2 regions of the Croceibacterium atlanticum genome follow, and region 1 is predicted to be linked to the other one. Evidence: predicted binding sites of a transcription regulator. Region 1 holds the regulator's gene; the other holds the start of a gene.
The links. Region 1 encodes LexA, which represses DNA repair genes until DNA is damaged. Its sites were predicted from a motif close to GTTCCNCNCTTGTTCT; they were not measured.
Positions count from the first base shown of each region.

Region 2: a site for LexA is predicted at 1,759-1,774, ahead of WYH_RS10955 (MmcB family DNA repair protein). Genes of this name have one in related genera too.

Region 1 covers NZ_CP011452.2:618,929-625,822, forward strand. Annotated here, with positions in the region: gene WYH_RS02960 (anthranilate synthase component II) at 10-609, shown strand; gene trpD (anthranilate phosphoribosyltransferase) at 606-1,598, shown strand; gene trpC (indole-3-glycerol phosphate synthase TrpC) at 1,595-2,383, shown strand; gene WYH_RS02975 (PilZ domain-containing protein) at 2,401-2,748, opposite strand; gene WYH_RS02980 (tRNA-binding protein) at 2,910-3,281, shown strand; gene moaC (cyclic pyranopterin monophosphate synthase MoaC) at 3,424-3,894, shown strand; gene WYH_RS02990 (molybdopterin molybdotransferase MoeA) at 3,891-5,096, shown strand; gene lexA (transcriptional repressor LexA) at 5,166-5,849, shown strand; gene WYH_RS03000 (ComEC/Rec2 family competence protein) at 5,870-6,894, opposite strand, start outside.
Region 2 covers NZ_CP011452.2:2,332,038-2,338,931, reverse strand. Annotated here, with positions in the region: gene WYH_RS10965 (DUF2141 domain-containing protein) at 57-518, opposite strand; gene WYH_RS10960 (sterol desaturase family protein) at 482-1,198, opposite strand; gene WYH_RS10955 (MmcB family DNA repair protein) at 1,241-1,747, opposite strand; gene WYH_RS16570 (entericidin A/B family lipoprotein) at 1,875-2,003, shown strand; gene WYH_RS10950 (hypothetical protein) at 2,019-2,411, opposite strand; gene WYH_RS10945 (hypothetical protein) at 2,467-3,267, opposite strand; gene WYH_RS10940 (DUF6152 family protein) at 3,426-3,815, shown strand; tRNA gene WYH_RS10935 (tRNA-Arg) at 3,895-3,971, shown strand; gene WYH_RS17155 (ImuA family protein) at 4,148-4,897, shown strand; gene WYH_RS10925 (Y-family DNA polymerase) at 4,797-6,425, shown strand; gene WYH_RS10920 (error-prone DNA polymerase) at 6,422-6,894, shown strand, end outside.

The DNA of each region.
Region 1 (6,894 bases):
GCTGCTGCCATGATCCTCGTCGTCGACAATTACGACAGCTTCACCTTCAACCTCGTCCATTATCTGATGGAACTGGGGGCAGAGGTGCAGGTTGTGCGCAACGATGCCGTGAGCGCCCGCGAAGCGTTGAGCAGCGGCGCCAAAGGCTTCCTGATTTCTCCCGGCCCGTGCACACCGAACGAAGCGGGTGTCAGCCTCGATCTCGTGGCGGCCTGCGCTGCGGCGCGGAAACCCTTGCTTGGCGTATGCCTTGGCCATCAGGCGATTGGCCAGTATTTCGGCGGCAAGGTCGTGCGCGGCGGGCTGATGCACGGCAAGACCAGTGCCGTGACTCATGACAGCAGCGGCGTGTTTGCCGGACTGCCCTCCCCCTTCACCGCCACGCGCTATCATTCGCTGATAGTGGAAAATATTCCCGATTCCCTGCAGGTGAATGCGGAAAGCGAAACGCCGGGCATCGATGGCACCGCCGTGATGGGCTATCGCCATATCGAACTGCCCATTCACGGCGTGCAGTTCCACCCCGAAAGCATCGCCACCGAACATGGCCACGCGCTGCTGGCCAATTTCCTGCAGATCTGCGGAATCGAAACGAAGGAAATCGCGTGACCAGCCTTCCTCCTGTCGAGCATCCGCTCGAGGAAGCGGAGGCCGAGGAAGCATTCGGCGCCATGCTGGACGGAAAGCCGTCGGAGCAGGAGATCGCCGATTTTCTGGTAGCCTTGTCCGATCGCGGTGAGGTCGCCAGCGAAATTGCCGGCGCCGCCCGTGCCATGCGGGCCCGGCTCATCCCGATAAATGCGCCGGCCAATGCCATTGATGTATGCGGGACCGGAGGTGATGGGCACCATACGCTCAATGTCTCGACCGCCGTCAGCCTGGTGGTTGCGGCCTGCGGTGTGCCAGTCGCCAAGCACGGCAATCGCGCCGCCTCTTCCAAGGCCGGTGCGGCGGATACGCTGGAGGCTCTGGGTCTCGATCTCGATCGTGCCGCGGAAACCGCGGAACAGACGCTTTCCGAAATCGGAATCTGCTTCCTTTTCGCAGGACGGCATCATCCGTCGATGGGGCGGATCATGCCGATCCGGAAGAAGCTGGGCCGGCGGACGATCTTCAACCTGATGGGGCCGCTCGCCAACCCGGCGGGTGTATGTCGCCAGCTGGTCGGCATCGCCCGCCCGGCCTATGTCCCGATCTATGCCGAGGCGCTGGCGCGGCTCGGCACTGAACGCAGCTTCGTGGTTTCCGGTGACGAGGGGCTGGACGAACTCAGCCTCGCCGGGGGGAACGAACTGGCCGATATCAAGGGCAGCGAAGTGCTGATGAAGCGCGTCGACCCGAAGGATGCCGGGCTGCCTCATGCGCCGGTGGAGGCCATTCGTGGCGGCGATCCGCAGCATAATGCGGATGCCTTGCGCCGCCTGCTGATGGGCGAGCACGGCCCCTATCGCGATGCCGTGCTGTTCAATGCCGCAGGTGCCCTGATGGTTGCCGGCGAAGTGGATAGCTGGAGCGAGGGCGTGGAAGAAGCGGCCGAAGCGCTCGACAAGGGGCTTGCCAAGGCGTTGCTCGATTGCTGGATCTCGGTGGTGAAATGACTGACAAGTTGAGTGAAATCTGCGCCACAAAGCGGGAGGAAGTTGCCACCCGCAAGGCCGAAGCCACTTTCGACGATCTCGATTCCCGTGCCGCTGGCCAGACCGCGCCGCGCGGGTTCCGCAAGGCGCTTGAAGCGAAGGCCGAAAACGGTTTCGGCCTGATTGCCGAGATCAAGAAGGCTTCCCCCTCGAAGGGGTTGATCCGCCCGGATTTCCGCCCGGCGGAACATGCGGTCGCCTATGAACAGGGTGGCGCTGCCTGCCTTTCAGTGCTGACCGATGCGCCCTATTTCCAGGGGCACGAGGATTATCTGATGGATGCGCGGGCGGCCTGTTCGCTTCCCGTATTGCGCAAGGATTTCATGATCGATCCCTGGCAAGTGGCGGAAGCGCGCTCCATCGGTGCCGATGCGATCCTGATTATCGTCGCGGCGCTGGAAGATGCGCAAATGGCTGAGATCGAAGCCGCCGCGCTTGAACGCGAAATGGATGTGCTGGTCGAAGTTCATAACGAGGAAGAGATGGAGCGCGCATCGCGGCTTCGCTCTCGCCTGATCGGCATCAATAACCGTGACCTCAAGAGCTTCGTCACCGATCTCGGCACGACCGAAAGGCTTGCCCCGCTGGCGCCCGAAGGGGCGCTGCTCGTGGGTGAAAGCGGCATTAACGGCCATGCCGATTGCACACGTCTCGCCGCTGCCGGTGTGCGGTGCTTCCTGGTCGGGGAAAGCCTGATGCGGCAGGACGACGTGGCGAAGGCCACCCGGGAATTGCTGGGGGCCTGACAGCGGGCATACGCGTCTCAGCGGCGCTTGCTCCAATGCCACCAGCTTTTCCTGACCGCTGCCGCGCCGGTATCAGACTGTTTCAACCCGAGGCCGGAATCGGCGAGCAGGCTGTTCAGATCGATCGGTTCATTGGCCTTCATCCCGAACCGGCGCCCTTCGGACCACACGATGCTGCCTCGCACGCGGGCACTGCGGCGCAGGATCTCAACCTCCGTTCCCGCTGGCGGCGGTTCCGTCATCTTCGCCATCAGCCCCGTTTCGGAAATGTTCGAGACCGTAATCTCGAAGAGTTTCTCTCCGATGCGCATTTGCGCCTTCAGCGCAGTGAGCCTGCGTTCCTTGCGATCCATTTTTTTTGACATTTTATTTCGCGATTTAGTGCAGCCATCACGCAGGTGCGCCGAACCATGCAAAGGCATGGCCGGCGGTTGAACCGCGATGAAAAGCTGGGCTACCCGGTTGTTTTCCTTGTTCTATGTAGAGCGATCTAGCTATGAAAGCTTGCCGACGCTAGATCGTTCCCATGCATATGCGTCATGATCCATCAGCGCCTGCCGCGCCTGAAATAGCCTTCGACGATTTCCTCAAGACCGATATCCGTGTCGGCACGATAGTAGAGGCGGAACCTTTCCCGGAGGCGCGCAAGCCGGCCTTTCGCCTGGTGATCGACTTCGGCCCGGCCATCGGGCGCAAGAAGAGCTCGGCCCAGATCACGGAGAATTACCGGATTTCGGATCTTGTCGGCATGCAGGTTGCCGCCGTGGTGAACTTTCCGCCGAGACAGATCGGCCCGATGATGAGCGAGGTGCTGACGCTGGGCTTTCCGGATGAACATGGCCATGTGATGCTGTTCCACCCGACCATGCCGATCCCCGATGGCGGGCGATTGTTCTGATTTTGGCGTTACTGTCCTACGCAGCTGAAATCTGCCAGTTTCCGGACTGGATCGGGCGCTGCGCGGGGATGGATTTTCGGCCCGTAGGACAGTGTTCCAAGTGTTCCAGGCCATCATGCCGAACAGGGAAATGCAGGAAGATATGACCAGTCTAACTCATCTGGATGACAAGGGCGCGGCGCGCATGGTCGATGTGGGCGGGAAGCCCGAAACCGGGCGCAGTGCCACGGCCACGGGGCGTATCCGCATGTCAGCGGAGGCGCTGAACGCAATCCGGGACGGAAGCGGCCCGAAAGGGGATGTTCTGGCCGCTGCGCGAATTGCGGGGATCATGGCGGCGAAACGGACGGGCGATCTGATCCCCCTCTGTCACCCGCTCGCGCTGGATGCCGTGACAGTGGATTTCACCTTCGAGGATGATGCCGTGCGCGCAAACGCACGTGCCAGCCTGACCGGCAGGACCGGAGTGGAGATGGAAGCGCTGACCGCTGTTTCCCTCGCCCTGCTCACCATTTACGACATGGGCAAGGCAATCGAAAAAGGCATGGTGATCGAAGAGATCCGCCTGCTCGAAAAGACCGGCGGCAAAAGCGGCGACTGGCGCGCCGAATGACCCTGCCCCAGCCTATCCCGCTGGAAGAGGCGCAGCAGCGATTGCTTGCCGGTGTCGAGCCGCTTCCCGGCGAAACGCTGCCCGTGTCCGATGCTCTGGGCCGATATCTGGCGGAACCTCTGGTCGCGTTGCGGCAACAGCCGGCATCGAACCTGTCCGCAATGGATGGATATGCGATGCGGGCAGATGATCTGGCCGGACCCTGGACCGTGGTGGGGGAAAGCGCAGCCGGCCACCCCTTTGGCGCGCCTTTGGAACACGGCCAGGCTATCCGCATTTCGACCGGAGCGCTGATGCCGGAAAATGGCGGTGCCATATTGCTGCAGGAAGAGGCGGAACGTCAGGGCAACGGGCTTGCCCTCGCCCCCAATGGTGAGGCGACGCCGCGCCATATCCGCCGCGCGGGTTTTGATTTTCGTCAGGGTGCGGAGCTTTTCCGGGCAGGCATCCGGATCGGGCCTGCCCAACTGGCTCTCGCAATCTCGGGTGGCCACGCGAATATTCCGGTTTCCCGTCTGCCGCGCGTCGCGGTGCTGGATAGCGGCGATGAATTGTCGGCAGATCCACGCGATTGTGCGATCCACCAGATCCCCGCAAGCAATGGCGCGATGATTGCGGCCATGGCCGCACCGTTTGCCTGCGCGATCGACCGTATCGGTCCGGTGGCGGACAATATGGCGGCGCTTTCCGCGGCACTTGCAGAAGCGGATCATGCCGATGTGCTGGTCACCAGTGGCGGTGCATCGGTCGGCGATCACGATCTGGTGCGGCCGGCTCTGGAGGCATGGGGGGCAGATATTCACTTCTGGCGTGTCGCGATGAAGCCCGGCAAGCCGCTGCTGGTTGCCCGGCGCGGTCGCCAGTTCGTGCTGGGCTTGCCCGGTAATCCGGTTTCGAGTTTCGTGACCGCATATCTCTTCCTGCTGCCACTCCTGCGTAAACTGGCCGGTGCCGCAGATCCCGTGCCCGCGCCTTTCCGGCTTTGGCTCGCGGGCGATCTGCCCCCGACTGGCAGCAGGCTGGAATTTGTGCGTGGCTTCACCGATGGCGAAACAATCGGCGCGGTGAGCGAACAGGACAGCAGCGCGCTGGCCGCTCTTTCACGGGCCAATGCGCTGATCCGGCGAGAGGTGAATTCTCCACCGGCGCATGCTGGCGAGATGGTCACTGCCTATCTGCTCCAGAATGGCGGAATTGCTTGACGAGTCTTTTTGGGTTGCCTAATTGTTCCGCGTTCGTTCCAATCTGGAACAAATAAGGAGAGTGGCTCAATGTTGACCGCAAAGCAGCACGAACTCCTGCTGTTTATCCAGCGCAGGCTTGAGGAATCGGGGATTTCTCCTTCTTTCGAGGAGATGAAGGAAGCGCTCGATCTGAAGAGCAAATCGGGCGTCCATCGCCTTATTTCCGCACTGGAAGAACGCGGTTTCATTCGGCGCCTGCCAAATCGCGCCCGCGCGCTGGAAGTGTTGCGTCAGCCGGAAAATCAGTCGCATTCGGCCAGGCCCGCCGTGAATGACACGGTGGCCAAGCTCACTACTCCGCCCCCTTCGGCGCCGGAGCCCGCCAATGATGTGATCGAGATTCCGCTTCACGGCCGGATCGCCGCCGGTGTGCCGATCGAAGCGCTGGAGGATAGCCGGACGTTGCCGGTTCCGGCTGCCTTGCTCGGCGCAGGTGAACATTACGCGCTGGAAGTGTCTGGCGATTCCATGATCGAAGCCGGAATCTTCGATGGGGATTATGCCCTGGTCCGGCGCACCAATACTGCGCGCGACGGGGAAATCGTCGTGGCTCTGGTCCGCAATGAGGAAGCGACGCTGAAATATCTGCATCATGAAGGCGGCAAGGTGCGGCTCGATCCGGCCAATCCAGCCTATGATGCCCAGGTCTATCTGCCCGAAGAAGTTCAGGTCCAGGGCAAGCTGGCCGGGCTTCTCCGGCGCTATCACTGATATTGTTCGGGGCTGGATGGTCAGCGGCCTTGCGCCGCTTGCCACCAGCCATGATTTCCCTGCCCCTCGGCAACGCTGGTCAGTTTCGGGCCGTCCAATACGATGGAAAGTCCGCCCGTTTCGCTAAGCATTCGCCGGTCGGCCTTCAGCCAGCGCGGCCGGCAGCTTGATGGCAGCCAGCGATCGGCAATCACGATGTCCGATCGTTCGCAGGCTGCGGCCAGGGCCCGTTCCGCCACCATTTCCCTGCTTCGGCTCATCAGCAGGATCCAGTCGCGTTCCCCTCGTCGGAGTGTGACGGTACAGAAATCGCGGCTGCAATCGGCTCCTGCCCAATTGGCCAGTGCGACAGGTTCTTCCTCGCTGCCGGCCATTTGCAGGAGGTTGTCCTTCGCATAATCGCTCCGGCTTTCCCTTAGCACCAGCAGCCGTTCATCCTCTCCGGTAATGCCTACATGGCGCCCGTCGCCTGAAATCAGGATGTCCGGAGTCGGCGTCATCAACAGCAGAACCGTTGCCAGCGCTGAGGGCGCCAATCCCCACAGCCGCACTTTCCCCCGCCAGAGTGCGAGCCATAATCCACCGGCGATGAAGAGCGCGAATGTGCCCTGCCCCATTTGCGGCATCAGCTTCACCGCCCCTGTCTGGCTGGCGGTGAAATGCGCAATCGCCAGAAGCATGTCGAGAGAATGGCCGACAAGCCACCAGCCCGGCGCCCCCAGCCCCGCAACATCCAGCAACAGGGCGATTGCGATCAGAGGCATGGAAACGAATGTCACCAGTGGAATCGCAATTACATTGGCCAATGCTCCGTAAACCCCTGCACGGTGGAAATGGAACAGCACAATCGGCATCAATGCGATCTCGATGACCAGGCCGGTAAGCAGCAGCATCGCCGCACGTCTTGATGTTACGGCAAGCCAGCCTTCATCACGCGGCCTCAGGAAGGCGCGGACCGGCGCCGCTTCGTGCAGGGCGACAATGGCGATAACGGCGGCGAAGCTCATCTGGAAACTCGGCCCGACAAGCGATTCCGGCCACAGCA
Region 2 (6,894 bases), 1.7 Mb from region 1:
CCCGCTCCCGCAGCCAGTGCTGACGTCACGCCGGCAGCCGCGGATCTGCCCGGCCATCAGAGCATGTAACGCATGCGGATGGCCTGCCGAACGGGCACATTGCCAACGGTGAAGGCCGCATCGCGAAAGTCGGGCGGGCCCAGCTTGACCTTGGCATCCCTGGAAAAGCCGAACCCTTCCTTCGGGATCATCCCCAGCACGCGGTCCACTTTTCCATTGTCGTTTTCATCATGGAGTACGGAAATCGCGTAATCGCCGGGTTGAACGTCCCGGAAGGTCAGCGTCAGCGCCTGATTCGCCGGCGCTTCCAGCGTGTAGGCTTCATCATCATCATCGCATTGGGGGAAATGATTGGCCTGTGACGTCATGCAGGCAAGCACCACGCCTTTTGCCGATCGCAGGCCCGTGAGATCGATCTGCACTTCCACCGACCGAATCGGCGGGCTGGCAGAGATCAGCAGCGGAGCCACCGCCAGCAGGATCAGCGAGGTTTTGCCAGGCCGCGATCGGTTCCACACAGGCGATCCCAGAAACGAAAATACAGGCCGTAATTGCATCGATACTCATCATGATGGCGCTGGTGGTGACTGGCCGTTATCAGCCAGTTTCCCAACCGCGAATGAACCAGCGCGCGGGGAAACATTTCCCACCCCATGTGATTGGTCACGCCCATCACCGTCATGATGGTCAGCACCAGGCCCAGCATGGCGACATGGATCGGGACGAAAAAGACCAGTGCGGGGATGACGATCGCCCCGGTCAAGGCTTCGATGGGATGGAAACTCATTGCAGCCCAGGCGGTGGGCGGACGGCTGGCATGGTGGACGGCATGTGCCACGCGGAACCAGCGCGGCCGGTGCAGCAGGCGGTGCGTCCAGTAAAACCATGTGTCATGCAGGAAGAGATAGAGAAACAGCGAAAGCGGCATGTACCACAACGGATAGGCGCCCCAATCGGCATAGATCCGGGTCCAGCCATGTTCCTGCCAGCCCCATGCGACAATACCGGCAGGCACACCATAGATCGCGGCCGAAGCCAGCGACCAGCCGATTTCACGCCGGATCTGCGGGCCCAGCCCGGCATAAAGCCCCGGCCTTGTGCGTGACGTCGCGAAGGCAAAGGCGCCGCTGGCCGCAAGATATCGCAGGGCGACGATTGCCGTCATGGCGATTGCCGAAACGATGATAGCGGCCTGCATCGCGGCGCCTTATGCACTTCGCGGCTGCCCCTGCCCAGCCCTTCAGGCGTTGCGGGCCCATTCCATGCAGACAGGATCGATTGCGGAGAGCCGCCGCCTCAAGGCTGCACGGGCCAGCCGTTCCACCTCCACCTTGCGCCGTGCCGCTGCCAGCGGCTGGCTGGGGGCTGGCCGCACGATTTCCGCGTCATATTCATCGGCGACGATCACGCCGCAGCAATCCGGCCGGAAATCCTGCCCGTCCAGACAGGCGCGGTCCAGTTCCGGCGGCAGGCCCCAATAGAAACGATCGCAGAAGTCGAGATAATCGGGCCATTTCCCATCGCCCAGCAAATCCGACCGTGCCGTCTTGATTTCGACAATCACGATCCGGCCCTTTGGATCGATGCCCATCAGATCTGCACGGCGCCCATTGCGAAGCGGCATTTCCGACAGCATCCAGACATCGTTGCGGGCAAAAAGCCGGCAAATGCCACGCGCCACGGCGGCAGAACGCCGGTCCTCTTGGCCGAGGCCCCGTTCCTGGGCGATCACATCCGATTCGGTCATGCGGCAAGGTTGGAACGAAAAAGGAACATCGTCAAGTTGCCGCAGCTTCAGAAAGCCTGCTTTAAAGGCTTGCCTGTGCGCGATTGCGCAATAATGCAATCGAACCCAAATTCAGGAGCCCGATACGATGTCGCGTAAATCCATTGCCCTTGCAGCGCTTGTGCTGGCGGCAGTCACCCTTTCGGCCTGCAACACGGTCAAGGGCCTCGGCCGGGATATCGAATCCGTTGGCGAAGCGGGCGATCGCGCGATCTGATTCGCTACATACCCGTCAACGCGGGCGCTGCCGCCGGTTCGGAGGCAGCAGGGACAGTAGCGTTTCACGCGCAACGCTGAATTCGCGCCACAATGCATTGGCTGCGGGCCGGGGATCGTTGCCCTTCTGCTGAATTGCCAGCAAGGCGGTGATACCCGGTTCCATCGCAGCCGTCAGATCGGCAATGCAGCGTTCGGCGCGTTGGCGGCGCCACCCTTCCGCCCGGCGGTTGAGCGCGGCCATGTCCTGCATTTCCTGCAGCGGGATTTCCGTCTCGATCCCTGCCAGATCGGCGACGATATTGGCCGCTTCCGCCAGGGCGGCCCATTTCATGCCGATCACGTCGGGCGCAGGGTCCGGCCTGTCAGCGGATTTGCCGGCACGGAATGATGGCGAGAGGGCGTTCATGCCGCCTCTCTAGAGCGGCCGTCTTGCGAATCCGTTAGTGGACCCGGACCATGCCTTAATCCTCCGGCAGCGGACCGAACGGATCATCCTCTTCATCCAGCTTCAGGTCAATATTCGCGCCGCCATCTTCCGAGACCAGGCGGTTGTTTTCCGCGCAGACATATTCGCGGATGTCCCAATCGGGCTGACGCTTGAATGCAAGCTGTTGCACCAGCGGTTTGGTCAGCACTTGGGGATCGCTGATGGTGGTTTCGATTCGCAGGACATCAGGCTCTTCCAGCCAGATCTTTTCCTGAATGCGCATCTCTTCCGAATGGGGAATCCCGGCCGCGATATCGACCAGTGGGCTGAACCCGATCGAGTCCACGATCAGCGTATCGCCCTCCCAATGTCCGACGGAATTACCATTGAACAGGAAATCGGGATCTTCGGGCAACTCCCTGCCGTCGGTGTAGATGCGGCGCGCCTGGCTGTATGTTTCGGTGAAGATGGTCACCCGGCCCGGAGAGAACAGGAATTCAATGGGATAGGGTTGGCGCATGATGCCGGGCATACCCGGCGGGATGCAGTGCACCTGGTTGGACTGATCGACGCCATTTTCTTCCTGATATTTGCGGAAGGCGTCCAGTTTCGCCTGCGCCGGCGGAGTCAGTTCAGGTTCCGTCGGGCGGCGGCCATTCGCGCCGAACAGCAATGACCAGTCCGGGTTCCACACGCCGCCAAAATCCGGAAGGCGCTCAAGCTCCGCATATCCATCGGCCCGGGGGATTTCCTTTTCCTGCGCCGCACCTGCGGTTGCCATTGCCAGCGCCCCAGCCCCCGCCAGTGCGCGGGCCCAGATCGTCCATGACTGCATTCTACCCCTCCGGCTTCATTCTTGTCGTTAGCCCCTGTTGTTGCGGGCTTCGAATGAAGGAATCAATCAGCGGGTTGATTAAGTCAAGCTTTTGCTGGCACAATGACTCTGGACGGTCCTCTGGTTGAACGGCCGGGGACATTGGGAGAGCGAAAGACATGATAGTCAGGAAGACCAGACTTGCCCTTGCCGCCGCTGCGCTGGCCGGCCTTGCCGCCGTCGCCACGCCTGGCTCCGCCCATCATTCCACGGCGATGTTTGAATGGGGGACATCCACCGCAATGAAGAATGTGACGGTGGAACGGTGGGAATGGACCAATCCGCACACCTTCATTTATGTCCGCGATGCCGATGGCAAGCGCTGGGCGTTCGAGGGGATGAGTCCCAACCACCTGTCTCGCGCGGGCTGGTCGAAACGCTCGCTCAAGCCAGGGGACAAGATCGACCTCACCTATTACAAACTGCGCGATGGCCGGCGCGGCGGTTTCAATGTCACCGTGACCAAGACGGATGGCACGCAGCTGACGCAATTGCCCGGCCAGGAATGATCCGAGTTTGAGTTCTGCAAGGCGCGCCATGCATTAATGCTTGGCGCGCCCGTCCGGCATTGCTAACCGGCCCTACCACGCACCCGTAGCTCAGCTGGATAGAGCGCTGCCCTCCGAAGGCAGAGGTCACAGGTTCGAATCCTGTCGGGTGCGCCAGTTTCTGGCAAAAAAGAATTCTGGCTGATTCAAGCCAGTTGCAGGTTCGCAGCGATCTCGAGGAGGTTGCTGGGCGCAGATGCATGAGCGCGTAACTTGACTTTTCCTTGCCCGATGGTCGATTGGAACAAATGACGAACATTTGTCCAGTCGAGTCGGTGAGTGCGTTATGCGCTGTGAAAAGGAAAATCGCTCGGATCGAGAATCAAAAGACCGGGAGGTCTTCAGCGCCTCTTGGATATGCCGGGCTGGATGCCGCAATCGGCGGCGGTCTGGCTCGTGGGCGATTGCACGAGGTGTTCGCAAGGGAGCTGGCCGACAACAGCAGTGCGGCAGGCTTCGCGGCAATGCTGGCTTGCCTGGCAAGTCAGGAGGGGGCGCCCCTGTTCTGGCTGCGCGAGGAGAGGGCCGCGAGGCGACAGGGATTACTGCATGCGCCAGGATTGACCGAGATCGGAATCGATCCGCGGCGAATGGTGCTGATCATGTTGCCCGATCCGGTGGCGTTGCTGCGTGCAGCAGTCGATGTGGTGCGTTGTGCATCCATCGGTGCGGTAGTGATCGAGTTGTGGCGCCGTCCGCGCGCGCTCGACCTGACTGCAAGCCGGCGTCTGGCGCTGGCGGCCGAAGCATCGGGCGTCACTCCCTTGCTGCTGCGGATCGAGGCAGAACCCGGCCCCAGCGCTGCGCAGACACGCTGGAGCGTAAGCGCAGCGCCTTCTGTGGCCCTGGAGGCCGAAGCGCCCGGCCGACCCGCCTTCAACGTCAAATTGTTGCGTCAGCGCGGCCGCCCAGATGGCGGATGCTGGCATCTGGAGTGGGATCGTGACCGAGCCTGCTTTGGCGACGCGACGCTATCTGGCGCTGTGGTTTCCACAACTCCCGGCCGATCGCTGGTGCAGGACGCATGGCGGCAAGCCGGCTGATACACCGACTGTCTTTGTCGAGAAGCATGGCGGTGCGGTACGTATCGCAGCCCTCGATGCGCAAGCGCAGCGCCTTGGTCTCGCTCCCGGTCTGACGCTGGCCGATGCGCGTGCACGCATCCCTGAATTGGTTGCGATCGAATATGATCCCCATGCCGATCGGCTCTGGCTGGAACGTATCGCCGATGGTTGCGATCGCTGGACGCCGATGGTCGAGCTTGATCCGCCGGACGGAATAACGCTCGACATCACCGGCTGCGCGCATCTGGCCGGCGGTGAGGCCGCGCTGGCGCTGGAGATCGAGCGATGTTGCGCAGCCGCCGGGCTGGGCCTGCGCCATGCCTTTGCCGGAACGCCCGAAGCCGCGCAGGCGCTGGCCCGTTTTCAGACCGTGCCGGCAGCTGATGAGCGTCAGGCGGTGCGCCGTCTTTCCATTGCCGCACTGCGGCTGGAGGAGGAGACGGAGAGAGCGCTGCGATATGCGGGGTTGAAAACCCTGGGCGATCTCGCTGCTCGTCCTTCGGCCCCGCTCGCCGCGCGGTTCGGAACGGAAATGATGGCAAGGCTGGACCGGCTGCTGGGCCATACGGACAGCCGCATCTCCCCCCGTCGGGCGCCTCCCGTATTGATTTTCGAACGACGCTTTGCCGAACCCATCGCGCGTATTGAGGATGTGCTGGCGGTGCTTGATGGCCTCGTGGGGGAGGCGGCCGGTATGCTGGAGGAACGCCACGAGGGCGGGCGGCAATTCGTCGCGCGCCTCTATCGTAGCGATGGCGCGGTGCGTGAAATAATGATCGAGACCGGGCAGCCTACCCGCGACCCTGCCATCACCGGCCGGTTGTTCCGTGAACGTATCGACACGCTTGCCGACCCGATTGATCCCGGTTTTGGCTTCGATCTTGTACGGTTGGCGGTGCCGACCACCGAACCTCTTGGATCGTTGCAGCTTGGGCTGGAAGGGGGAGGGATAAGTGAGGAGGCGATGGCTGCGCTGATCGATCGGCTGAGTAGCCGGCTGGGACGCGATCGCATACGCCGTTTTGCCCGGCGGGACACGCATGTTCCCGAGCAACAGGCATTTACCCTGCCGGCGGTCGAGAGAAGCGATCCTGTCCCTTGGCCAGTGCCACCCAGGGGCGAGCCACCTCTGCGCCCGCTACATCTGTTCGATCCGCCTCAGCCGGTAGAGGTGCTGGCAGAAGTACCTGATGGCCCGCCCCGGAGCTTTCGCTGGCGCAGCACGCTGCATGAAGTGAAGCGCTTTGAAGGCCCGGAGCGTATTGCTGGAGAATGGTGGCGCGTACCGATTGAACGCCTGCCCGAGCCTGAAGCTGGCGTCGTGCGAAAACGCGCCGGCAAAGATGAGGGCGAAAAGCATTTGCCGCCTCCCCGCCGCCCCTTGCTTACGCGGGATTATTTCCGGGTGGAGGACGCGCGCGGTCGCCGTTTCTGGCTGTTCCGCCATGGTCTTTACGAGCGCGAAACGGGCAATCCGGCCTGGTACATTCATGGGCTGTTCGCATGAATGCACCGCCTGCCGCGCCATATTTCGCCGAATTGATCGCGGCCACGAACTATTCTTTCCTGCACGGAGCCTCGCATCCTGCGGACATGGTGAGGAAAGCCATCGCGCTTGGTCACAAAGGAATCGGTATTGCCGATCGCAATACGGTGGCGGGCGTGGTGCGCGCCTATGCCGCCTTGAGGGATTTTCGCGCTACGCTGGATCCCGAAGCTCTTGCCAGGTTTGACTTTCGTCTCGTCGTCGGTGCGCGGCTGGTCTTCGCAGATGGCACGCCGGACATCGTCGCCTATCCGATGAACCGGGCGGGCTGGGGGCGTCTTACCCGATTGCTCACCTTGGGGAATCGTCGCTCAGAAAAGGGTGATTGCACGATCTACCTTGCCGATCTTGTCGAACATGCCGATGGATTGTTGCTCATCGCCGTGGCTGACGAAACGCATGAATTCCTGTTGCGTCGTCTCGCCCGGCA